DNA from 4 places in the Streptomyces sp. CNH287 genome. Region 1 is predicted to be linked to each of the others. Evidence: riboswitches for the same ligand, from Rfam matches in the RefSeq annotation. Region 1 holds a riboswitch; each other region holds the start of a gene.

Region 1 (2,193 bases):
CTGACCGGAGTCCTCTACCCGGCGCTGGACTGATCTCCTGCGGCTATTCCCCGCACCGTTCCTGCCGTTCCCGCCGCTGAACCGGTGACGACGCCGGAAAGGCCGGAATTGACGCCGTACCCCAATGCCTTTGTGAATAGCGGAGCACGCCGCGGCCGAGCGGTTCCACGAGCCCTTACGAGGGTCAAGTCGCGTTCACCCGGGCGGTTTCCGCCGTCGGACGACAGGCACGGTGGCCCGCACCCGTGCCGAGCGGCGGGGCATTTTGGCACGAACGCCCTGCCGAATCCGACGCATTGACGGTGACTTGGCTCTCACAAGCCTTAAGTACCTTTAGTCCGTTTTCTTCCTTTCGATGCACTATGACGACGTCTGCGATCCGCCGTGACGTGACTAACAAAGCCGGCCACCCACACTCGTCACCCACCGCCGCCCCGCCGTCCACGCACGGTCAACTCTCCTGGCCCGCGACGTACTTGCCATTGCCCAAGCAAAGATCGAATTTACGCAGAGACAACGCGCCACCGCACACTGTTCCGTGAGCGGGTCCAAGATTTCCGGATTCGGCGTCCGATAAACGTCCCTTCCTTGCCGCGGCGAAACGGTTGTGTTTTCGTTTCGAATCCCGCAGCACTTAGCAGCGGGCCTTCGCCGGGACGCCTAGTCCTGCCGCCCGGCGCAGGAGTCACCGTCACCGCTACGGCAGGAGCGGGGGACCCAGGTAAGCGCCGCGTCCGGTGCCGCACGGCATCCGGCCACGGCTTGGGGTGAAGACACGCCACGGTGCGGCGACAGCCGCCGCACCCGCCCGTGTCCGGGCAACTCCAGCCCGAACCCGACAGCTCACCTCGCAGGCGTAGGAGAGGAACACCACTATGTCTGCACGCGGACGTCATCGCCGCCCCCGTACCCAGCGCATCGCGCGCGCCGCGCTCGCCCTCACCGCCGGTGGCGCAGGCATCGCCCTGCCCCTGATCGGCGCGGGCAACGCCAACGCCGCCTCGGTCGACACCTGGGACAAGGTCGCCCAGTGCGAGTCCACCGGCAACTGGCAGATCAACACCGGCAACGGCTACTACGGCGGCCTCCAGTTCAGCCAGAGCACCTGGGAGGGCTTCGGCGGCACCCAGTACGCCGCCACCGCCGACCAGGCCACCAAGGAACAGCAGATAGCCATCGCCGAGAAGGTCCTCGCGGAGCAGGGCCCGGGCGCCTGGCCGTCGTGCGGCCCCAAGGCCGGGCTCACCCAGAACAGCGGCGCCCCGGACATCAACCCGGACGGCAAGGCCGAGAGCGCCGCCCCGGCCGCCGAGAAGGCCCCGGCCGCGCCCGCACCGAAGGCCCCGGCCAAGGAGGCCGCGCCCGCGCCGAAGGCCGCCGCACCCAAGGCAGCCGCCCCCAAGGCCGCGCCCGCGCCGCAGCAGAAGGCCGCCGCCGACTACACCGTGGTCTCCGGTGACACCCTCTTCAAGATCGCCGCCGCCCACGGCGTCGACGGCGGCTGGGAGCGGGTCTACGAGGACAACCGCGAGGTCGTCGGGGACAACCCGAACCTGATCTACCCGAACCAGAAGCTCTCCCTCGACGGCAAGGCCGCCGCCCCGAAGGCCGAAGCGCCCAAGGCCGCCGCACCCAAGGCCGAGACGTCCGCGGCCCCGCAGGCCAAGCCGAAGCCGGAGCCGAAGCCCGAGGCCGCACCCGAGCAGCAGGCCGCCGCCCCGGCAGCCGAGAGCAGCAACACCGGCGGCTTCCAGGCGCCGGTCGACTCCGCCGTGAGCACCCAGTACGGCGCCTCCGGCAGCAGCTGGTCCAGCGGCAGCCACACCGGCACCGACTTCTCCGCTCCCAGCGGCACCCCGGTCAAGGCCGTCACCGACGGCACGGTCGTCTCCGCGGGCTGGGGCGGCTCGTACGGCAACGAGGTCGTCATCAAGCACACCGACGGCAAGTACAGCCAGTACGGCCACCTCTCCTCGCTCTCCGTCTCGGCGGGCCAGACCGTCGGCGCGGGCGACCAGATCGGCCTGTCCGGCTCGACCGGCAACAGCACCGGCCCGCACCTGCACTTCGAGATCCGTACCGGCCCGTCCTACGGCTCGGACATCGACCCGATCGCCTACCTGCGCGCGAACGGCGTCAGCCTCTGACCCGCCACCCGTGATCGTCCTCTCCTGAACGATCCCCACACCGAAG
Region 2 (2,193 bases), 310 kb from region 1:
TGCTGGCCTCTTCGGCGAGCTGGGCGGCGTACGCGTCGCGGCCGACCCGGGTGGCGGCGAACGCGCCCGCGCCGGCCACCACGAAGCTGCCCGACATGACGGTGTCGCCCGGCTGCTTGAGCACCGGGTCGGCCTCACCGGTCAGCAGCGACTCGTCGACCTCCAGGTCGGCGGACTCGGCCACCACGCCGTCCACCGCGATCTTGTCACCCGGTCCCAGCTCGATGACGTCGCCCAGCACGATCTGCTCGGCGGTGAGCGAGACCGCGACGCCGTCCCGCCGCACCAGCGGGCGGCTCTCGCCGACGATGGCCAGCTGGTCCAGCGTGCGCTTGGCGCGGACCTCCTGGATGACGCCGATCAGCGTGTTGGCCAGGATGACGCCGCCGAACAGGCCGTCCTGGACCGGGCCGACGGACATGATGATCACGAACAGCACGCCCATGATCGCGTTGATACGCGTGAACAGGTTGCCCCGGACGATCTCGCCGATGCTCCTGCTGGAGCGCACCGGCATGTCGTTCACCTGGCCCGCGGCGACGCGCTCGGCGACCTCGGCGCTCGTCAGGCCGCGCGCGGAGTGGGCGGGCGCGGGCGGCGCCTCCGCTTCCGCCGGCGGGCTGGTGGCGCCCTCCGCTCCGACGGTGTCTAGCTGCTGCTCAGCCACGCTGCGGGCCCCTTCATATGCGGTCGTGCGGTGTCTGTAACGGGTGATGCCGGGTGCTGCCAGGTGATACGGGGTGGTGGCGCCAGGCGGCGCCGGTGCTGCTGGAGGGCGCGGGGTGGTGCTCGCGTCGTACGCGGGCGCCCCGGACCCCTATGAAAGTAATCGGCCGGGGTGATCTTCCGCCAGCCACCCAGGTATCCATCGCCCCCCGTACCTGGGTCGGAGTCGGGCCCGAGCGAGTAGTACCACGGTGTGAGGCTTCTCTCCCGCCACCCGCCGCGCAGACCGGCTGCCGCATTCCTCCGTGGAGCGCACCACCTGCGAGGACGCCGGTTCCCGCCCTCCGGTTGAGCCGATAGATGGCAGATGCCGGTTTTTGTACCTGTCGCGGAGGTGTGCTTACGGTCGCTCTGCTCGTCAACTGACGGGCGCCCTGGGCCGTCACGCCGAATCCTGCCGGCGGCCGGGGGGGCAATCGTCGCGCAAGCGCCGTTGGCAGGAGCGGGGGAACCAGGTAAGCGCCGCGCCCTTCGGGGAGCGGCTAGGGGCGAAAACCGTGCGCAGCCGCGCACGGGCGGGCACTCATCCGGCCCGGGTCCGACAGCTCACCTCGCAGGCGTCGGTGAGGAAGATCGTCATGCTCTTTTCCGCTCGCGGCCGTCACCGTCGTCCGGCCAAGGCCGTCCGCATCGCCACGCTGGCCGGGGTCACCGGTGCCGCCGTCGCCCTGCCGCTGATGTCCGCCACGGGCGCCCAGGCCGCCTCGGTCGACACCTGGGAGAAGGTCGCCCAGTGCGAGTCCGGGGGCAACTGGTCCATCAACACGGGCAACGGCTACTACGGCGGCCTCCAGTTCTCGCAGTCCAGCTGGGCCGCGGCGGGCGGCACGCAGTACGCGCCGCGCGCCGACCAGGCCAGCAAGGAAGCGCAGATCGCGGTCGCCGAGAAGCTGCTCGCCATGCAGGGCCCGGGCGCCTGGGCCTGCGCGGGTGCCGGGGGCCTCACCTCGGGCGGCCCGTCGGCGGACGTCAGCCCGGGCGGCGACTCCGGCAGCGCCCAGGAGGGCGGCGGCGGGAGCGCCGAGCAGCCCAAGGCCCCGGCCGCACCGCAGCCGCAGCCCGAGACACAGCCGGAGCCGCAGGCCGCGCAGCCCCAGCAGCCGGCCAAGCAGCAGTCCGGCGGCGGCGACTACACCGTGCGGTCCGGTGACACGCTCGGCACCATCGCCGACGCTCACGGCACCACCTGGAAGCAGCTCCACCAGGACAACCGGTCGGTCATCGGCGGCGACGCCGACCTGATCATGCCGGGCCAGCGCCTCTCGCTCTGAGCCCGGTGCCACCGCGGGTCGGCGGGCCCGCGGTGGCCCCTGATCGCGCAGCCCGCGCTCTGTCCCCCCGGGGCGCGGGCTGCGCCCGTCCGGGCCCGGCCCGCCCCGCGGCAGGCGGCGAACAGCCCGCCCCGCCCCGCGGCGGGCCGCCCGGCGTCAGCCCAGCCCGTCCGCCCGGTCGATGGTGTCCGCGAGC
Region 3 (2,193 bases), on a different contig from region 1:
GCCGACGCGCCATACGTACCCCATCCGCGGACGTACCGGACGTACCGGGCGCGCCTGGCGTACCGGGCGCGCCGGACGCGTCAGACGCTGAGGCCCTTGCCGCGCAGCCAGGCCAGCGGATCGACCGCGTCGCCGCCGCCGGGCAGGACTTCGAGGTGGAGGTGCGGGCCCGTCGAGTTGCCGGTGGAGCCGACGTTGCCGATGACGTCCTTCGTGCTGACGTCGGCACCGGCGGACACCTGCATGGAGGAGAGGTGGCAGTACCAGATCTCCGTACCGTCATCCAGCTGCAGCACGATGCGGTAGCCGTACGAGCCGGCCCAGCCCGCTTCCTTGATCGTGCCGCTGTGGACCGCCTTGACCGGGGTGCCGGTCGGTGCGGCGAAGTCCTGGCCGGTGTGGTCGTTCTGCCACATGCCGCCCGCGGCGCCGAACCCGGAGGTGAGCTGGTAGTTGGAGGTCGGCAGCGTGTAGCTGGCGGCGAGCTTGGCGAGCCGCTCGGCCTCCGCCTTGCGCTTGGCCTCCGCCTCCGCCTTGCGCTTGGCCTCGGCCTTGCGCTCCGCCTCCGCCTTCGCCTCGGCGGTGACCTTGGCCGCAGCCTCGTCCGCCGCCTTCTGGGCGGCGGCTGCCGCCGCGTCCTCGCGGGCGGTGCGGTCGGCCTCGGTCTGCTGCTGTGCGGCCTGTTCGAGGATGCGGGCGCGCAGCGCCTCGCCCGGGTCGGTCTGACCCGCTTCGGCCTCGGTGGTGCTGAGCGCCGCGTAGCTGAGGGGGGCCTGGGAGGCCGCCTGGACGGTCTCGTCCGAGGCGTCCTCGTCGTCGTCCGAGACCAGGCTGCCGACGCCGGGGAGGTCCTCCATGACGGAGAGGTCCGGCATCGAGACGGGGGCGGGCGACTTGTCGCTGGCCGAGGCCATGCCGCCGGCGCCGACCGCGGCGATCACGCCGACGCCGAGCACCGCTCCGCTGCGGGCCATGCCGCCGCGCTGCTTGGCCACCCGGTGGCGGCCCCGCACGGGACGGATGGAGTCCTCGGTCGGGTTCCACTCCTGGAGGGAGTCGTCACGGTCCGGGCCGTAGGCCGGGGCCGGGGACTCGGAGAGCGTTTGCGTGCCGTACCCGCCGTAGTTGTCGCCGGAGCGGTAACCGCGGTCGTCCACCTCGTAGTACGGGTCGTACGAGGGCTCGGGGGCATACGTCTTGGACGCCACTCGGGGCGCTCTCCTTTCCTTCCTTCTCGCCTACCGGGTTAGCTGACGGGTTCGGAGCAGGAAGGTCTCCTACGGGCGCGTCCATGGGCGGGACGTGTCCGATTCACCCCAAGTGGTGGTTCCCCGGCTCCCTCTGCGCGGTGGTATCGCGTGCTGGTTGCTCGCGATGCCGCACTTGCGGGATTAGGCGACGGCGCACGGTGCCGTCTCTCGTGACGGCAGTGACGACCGCGCTGCGTTATCGAACGTTAATAGACTTGCGGCTGAGAATCCAAGTCGTTCCCGGGTTTTTGACTCTCCATTGGCCTGGACTTAGCTGTCAGTGTTGGGCAATTGGGGCAAGCCGTCGGCGGCCGAGATCCCTTCCTCACACCGTCGCTCCTTCCGCGCCGCCCCTGGTCAGCCGCGTCCGGCCCGTACGGCCCTTACGTCAGGCCCGCTTGCCGACCGCGCGCCCCTACAGCGCGTCACCCTCACGGCGAACCCGCCCGGCCCGCCTCACCCGCCGGGACGGCGGCACACCGCGAGCAGCGCCATGTCGTCCCCCGAGTCACCGCCCGTGAACACCCGCACATCCGCGACGATCGCGTCCAGCAGCGCCTCGGGATGGCCGAAGCGGCGGCCCTGGAGCCGCCCGCCCGGGTCGTAGAACTCGCCGCCGTTGTCGCGCGCCTCCGACAGGCCGTCCGTGTAGAGCAGCAGCAGCGCGCCCGGCGGCAGCCGCGCCTCGTCCGCGCGGTCCGGCCAGCGGGCCAGGTCAGCCATGCCGAGCGGGAGTGAGGGCGCGGACGGTTCCAGGTAGCGGGCGGCGCCCTCGGCGAGCAGCAGCGGCGGGGGATGCCCGCGGTTGACGATCCGCAGCCGTCCCGGGCAGCCGGCGGGCACCTCCGCGAGCGCGGCCGTGGTGAAGCCCTCCATCGCTTCCACGTCGCGCCGCCTGCCGCCCTCCCGCTGGAGCGCCCGCTCCAGCCGCGCGGCGACCCCC
Region 4 (2,193 bases), on a different contig from region 1:
ATCCGAAGGGCTGAACCATGGTTGAACGCCGTGTCTCCGTCGGCTGGGACGAAGGTCTCCACGCCCGCCCCGCCTCGATGTTCTGCCGTGCGGCCGTCGCGGCGGGCATCCCCGTGACCGTCCGCAAAGGCGACGGCAGCGCGGTCAACGCCGCGTCCATGCTCGGTGTGCTGGGCCTGGGTGCGGAGGGCGGCGAGGAGATCATCCTCGCGTCCGACGCCGACGGCGCGGAGGTGGCGCTCGACCGGCTGGCGAAGCTCGTCGCCGAGGGCCTGGAGGAACTGCCGGAGACCGTCTGAGCCGCGGCGGACCGGCGGGGCCTGCCGTGTGGACCGTACCGGGCACTTCGCCCCGGCGCGGTCCACACGGCAGGCCCCTCGTACGCTCCAGGGCCGGTCAGGTCAGGTCAGGCGCCAGGTCCGGTCAGAGTGCGACGCCGTGCCCGCGCAGGTACGCGACCGGGTCGATGTCCGACCCGTACTCCGCGCCCGTGCGGGCCTCGAAGTGCAGGTGCGGTCCCTGGGAGTTGCCGGTGTTGCCGGAGAGGCCCAGCTGCTGGCCCGCGGTGACCTGCTGACCGGGCGTGACCGCCACGGACGACAGGTGCCCGTACTGCGTGTAGGTGCCGTCCTGGTGCCGGACGACCACGTTGTTCCCGTACGCTCCGGCCCAGCCCGCCTCGACCACCTCACCGGCGCCGACGGTGCGTACGGAGGTGCCGGAGGCGGCGTGGAAGTCGACCCCGGTGTGGGTGCCCGAGGACCACATGCCGCCGCCCACGCCGTAGGGCGTGGAGACGTACGAGCCCGCCACCGGCAGGACGTAGCCGCCGGCCGCCGCGGGGCGCTGCGCCGCCGGCTCCTGCGGGGCACTGCGCGCGGCACGCGTCTCCGCCGGGCGGGACCGGGCGGCCCGCTCGGCCGCCTTCTCCCGGGCGCGCTCCGCCGCCCGCTCCCGCGCCTGCTCGGCCCGCTGACGCGCCTCCGCCTTCGCGGCGGCCTCGACGGCCGTCCGGGCGGCGGCGTCCTCCTGGGTGTGGGCCTGTTCGACGAGCGACTCGGCGAGGTAGTCGCCGAGCACGGGCGTCTGCGGCAGCGGCGTGTCCGCCGGAGCCGGGGTGTCCGGGGCGGTGTCGGGCGCCGGGGCCTGCGAGGGCCGGGACGCGGCGAGCGCCGGGGACGCGAGTGAGCCGACGACGCCGACGGTGGCGAGGCCCGCCACTCCGGCCAGCTGCGCCCTCGTGCGAGAGGCGCGGGCCGGACGTCGGTGCTTGCCCGTGGCACGGGTGAACGCCATGAGGCGGCGTACTCCTTTCCCTCCTTCTCGCCTACCGGGTTAGCTGACGGGTTCGGAGCAGGAAGGTCTCCTACAGGCCGCCTCGCGGGAGGCCGCCCGATTCACCCCAGGGACTTCATGGTTGGGTCCCCGGCTCCCCTGGCTCGCGCCGTGGGGGACTCGGCGATGGCTGTACGTCGGCCGCGGTCGCGGGCACTTCTGATGCACAGCCGGACCGACGCTAGAGCGGGCCGGGGTGAACTGCCAAACGAATCCGGCTGTTTGTCGCGTACGCCACAGTGGCGCCCGAGCGGCACAACCGGCGCGGCCCCCGCCGTCCCGGGTGGGACGGCGGGGGCCGCGCGGGCTTCGGCGCCGGGTCCGAGGCTCAGGTGCCGGAGACCACCGTCACCTCGCCGATGCCCAACTCCCGCACCGGATCGGCGATCTGCGCCGCGTCACCGACCAGGATCGTCACGAGCCGGTCCGCCGGGAAGGCGCTGACGGCGGCGGCGGTCGCCTCGACCGTGCCCGTCGTGGCGAGCCGCGCGTAGGTCTGGGCCTGGAAGTCGTCCGGCAGGTGCTGCTCCACCTGGTCGGCCAGGGTGTCCGCGACGGCCGCGGCCGTCTCGTACTTGAGCGGGGCCACGCCCACGAGGTTCTGCACCGCGACGTCGCGCTCCTCGTCCGTCAGGCCCTCGGCGGCGAGGGTGCGCAGCACCTGCCACAGGTCGGCGAGCGCGGGCCCGGTGACCTCCGTGGCGACCGAGCCGCTGATGGCGAGCATCGCGGCGCCCGTGCCGTCCGGCGCGGACCGCAGCACCTGGCCGAAGGCGCGCACGCCGTAGGTGTAACCCTTCTCCTCCCGCAGCACCCGGTCGAGCCGGGAGGTGAGGGTGCCGCCCAGGCAGTAGGTGC

What was found. A riboswitch is a leader RNA that binds a small molecule or an ion and turns the genes downstream of it on or off. The one in region 1 is predicted to bind cyclic di-AMP.
Region 2: another riboswitch for cyclic di-AMP. It lies ahead of H299_RS0101280 (LysM peptidoglycan-binding domain-containing protein); the one in region 1 lies ahead of H299_RS0102655 (transglycosylase family protein).
Region 3: another riboswitch for cyclic di-AMP. It lies ahead of H299_RS0122570 (peptidoglycan DD-metalloendopeptidase family protein); the one in region 1 lies ahead of H299_RS0102655 (transglycosylase family protein).
Region 4: another riboswitch for cyclic di-AMP. It lies ahead of H299_RS0120310 (M23 family metallopeptidase); the one in region 1 lies ahead of H299_RS0102655 (transglycosylase family protein).

Annotation. Positions count from the first base shown of each region.
Region 1 covers NZ_AUKQ01000003.1:619,402-621,594, reverse strand. The annotation lists gene H299_RS0102660 (oxidoreductase) at 1-33, shown strand, start outside; cyclic di-AMP (ydaO/yuaA leader) riboswitch at 686-870, shown strand; gene H299_RS0102655 (transglycosylase family protein) at 876-2,147, shown strand.
Region 2 covers NZ_AUKQ01000003.1:304,835-307,027, reverse strand. The annotation lists gene H299_RS31530 (HAD-IC family P-type ATPase) at 1-517, opposite strand, end outside; cyclic di-AMP (ydaO/yuaA leader) riboswitch at 1,145-1,301, shown strand; gene H299_RS0101280 (LysM peptidoglycan-binding domain-containing protein) at 1,305-1,997, shown strand; gene H299_RS0101275 (YfbK domain-containing protein) at 2,154-2,193, opposite strand, start outside.
Region 3 covers NZ_AUKQ01000027.1:39,658-41,850, forward strand. The annotation lists gene H299_RS0122570 (peptidoglycan DD-metalloendopeptidase family protein) at 81-1,208, opposite strand; cyclic di-AMP (ydaO/yuaA leader) riboswitch at 1,222-1,369, opposite strand; gene H299_RS0122575 (PP2C family protein-serine/threonine phosphatase) at 1,707-2,193, opposite strand, start outside.
Region 4 covers NZ_AUKQ01000020.1:42,278-44,470, reverse strand. The annotation lists gene H299_RS0120315 (HPr family phosphocarrier protein) at 18-299, shown strand; gene H299_RS0120310 (M23 family metallopeptidase) at 424-1,296, opposite strand; cyclic di-AMP (ydaO/yuaA leader) riboswitch at 1,310-1,471, opposite strand; gene H299_RS0120305 (M16 family metallopeptidase) at 1,664-2,193, opposite strand, start outside.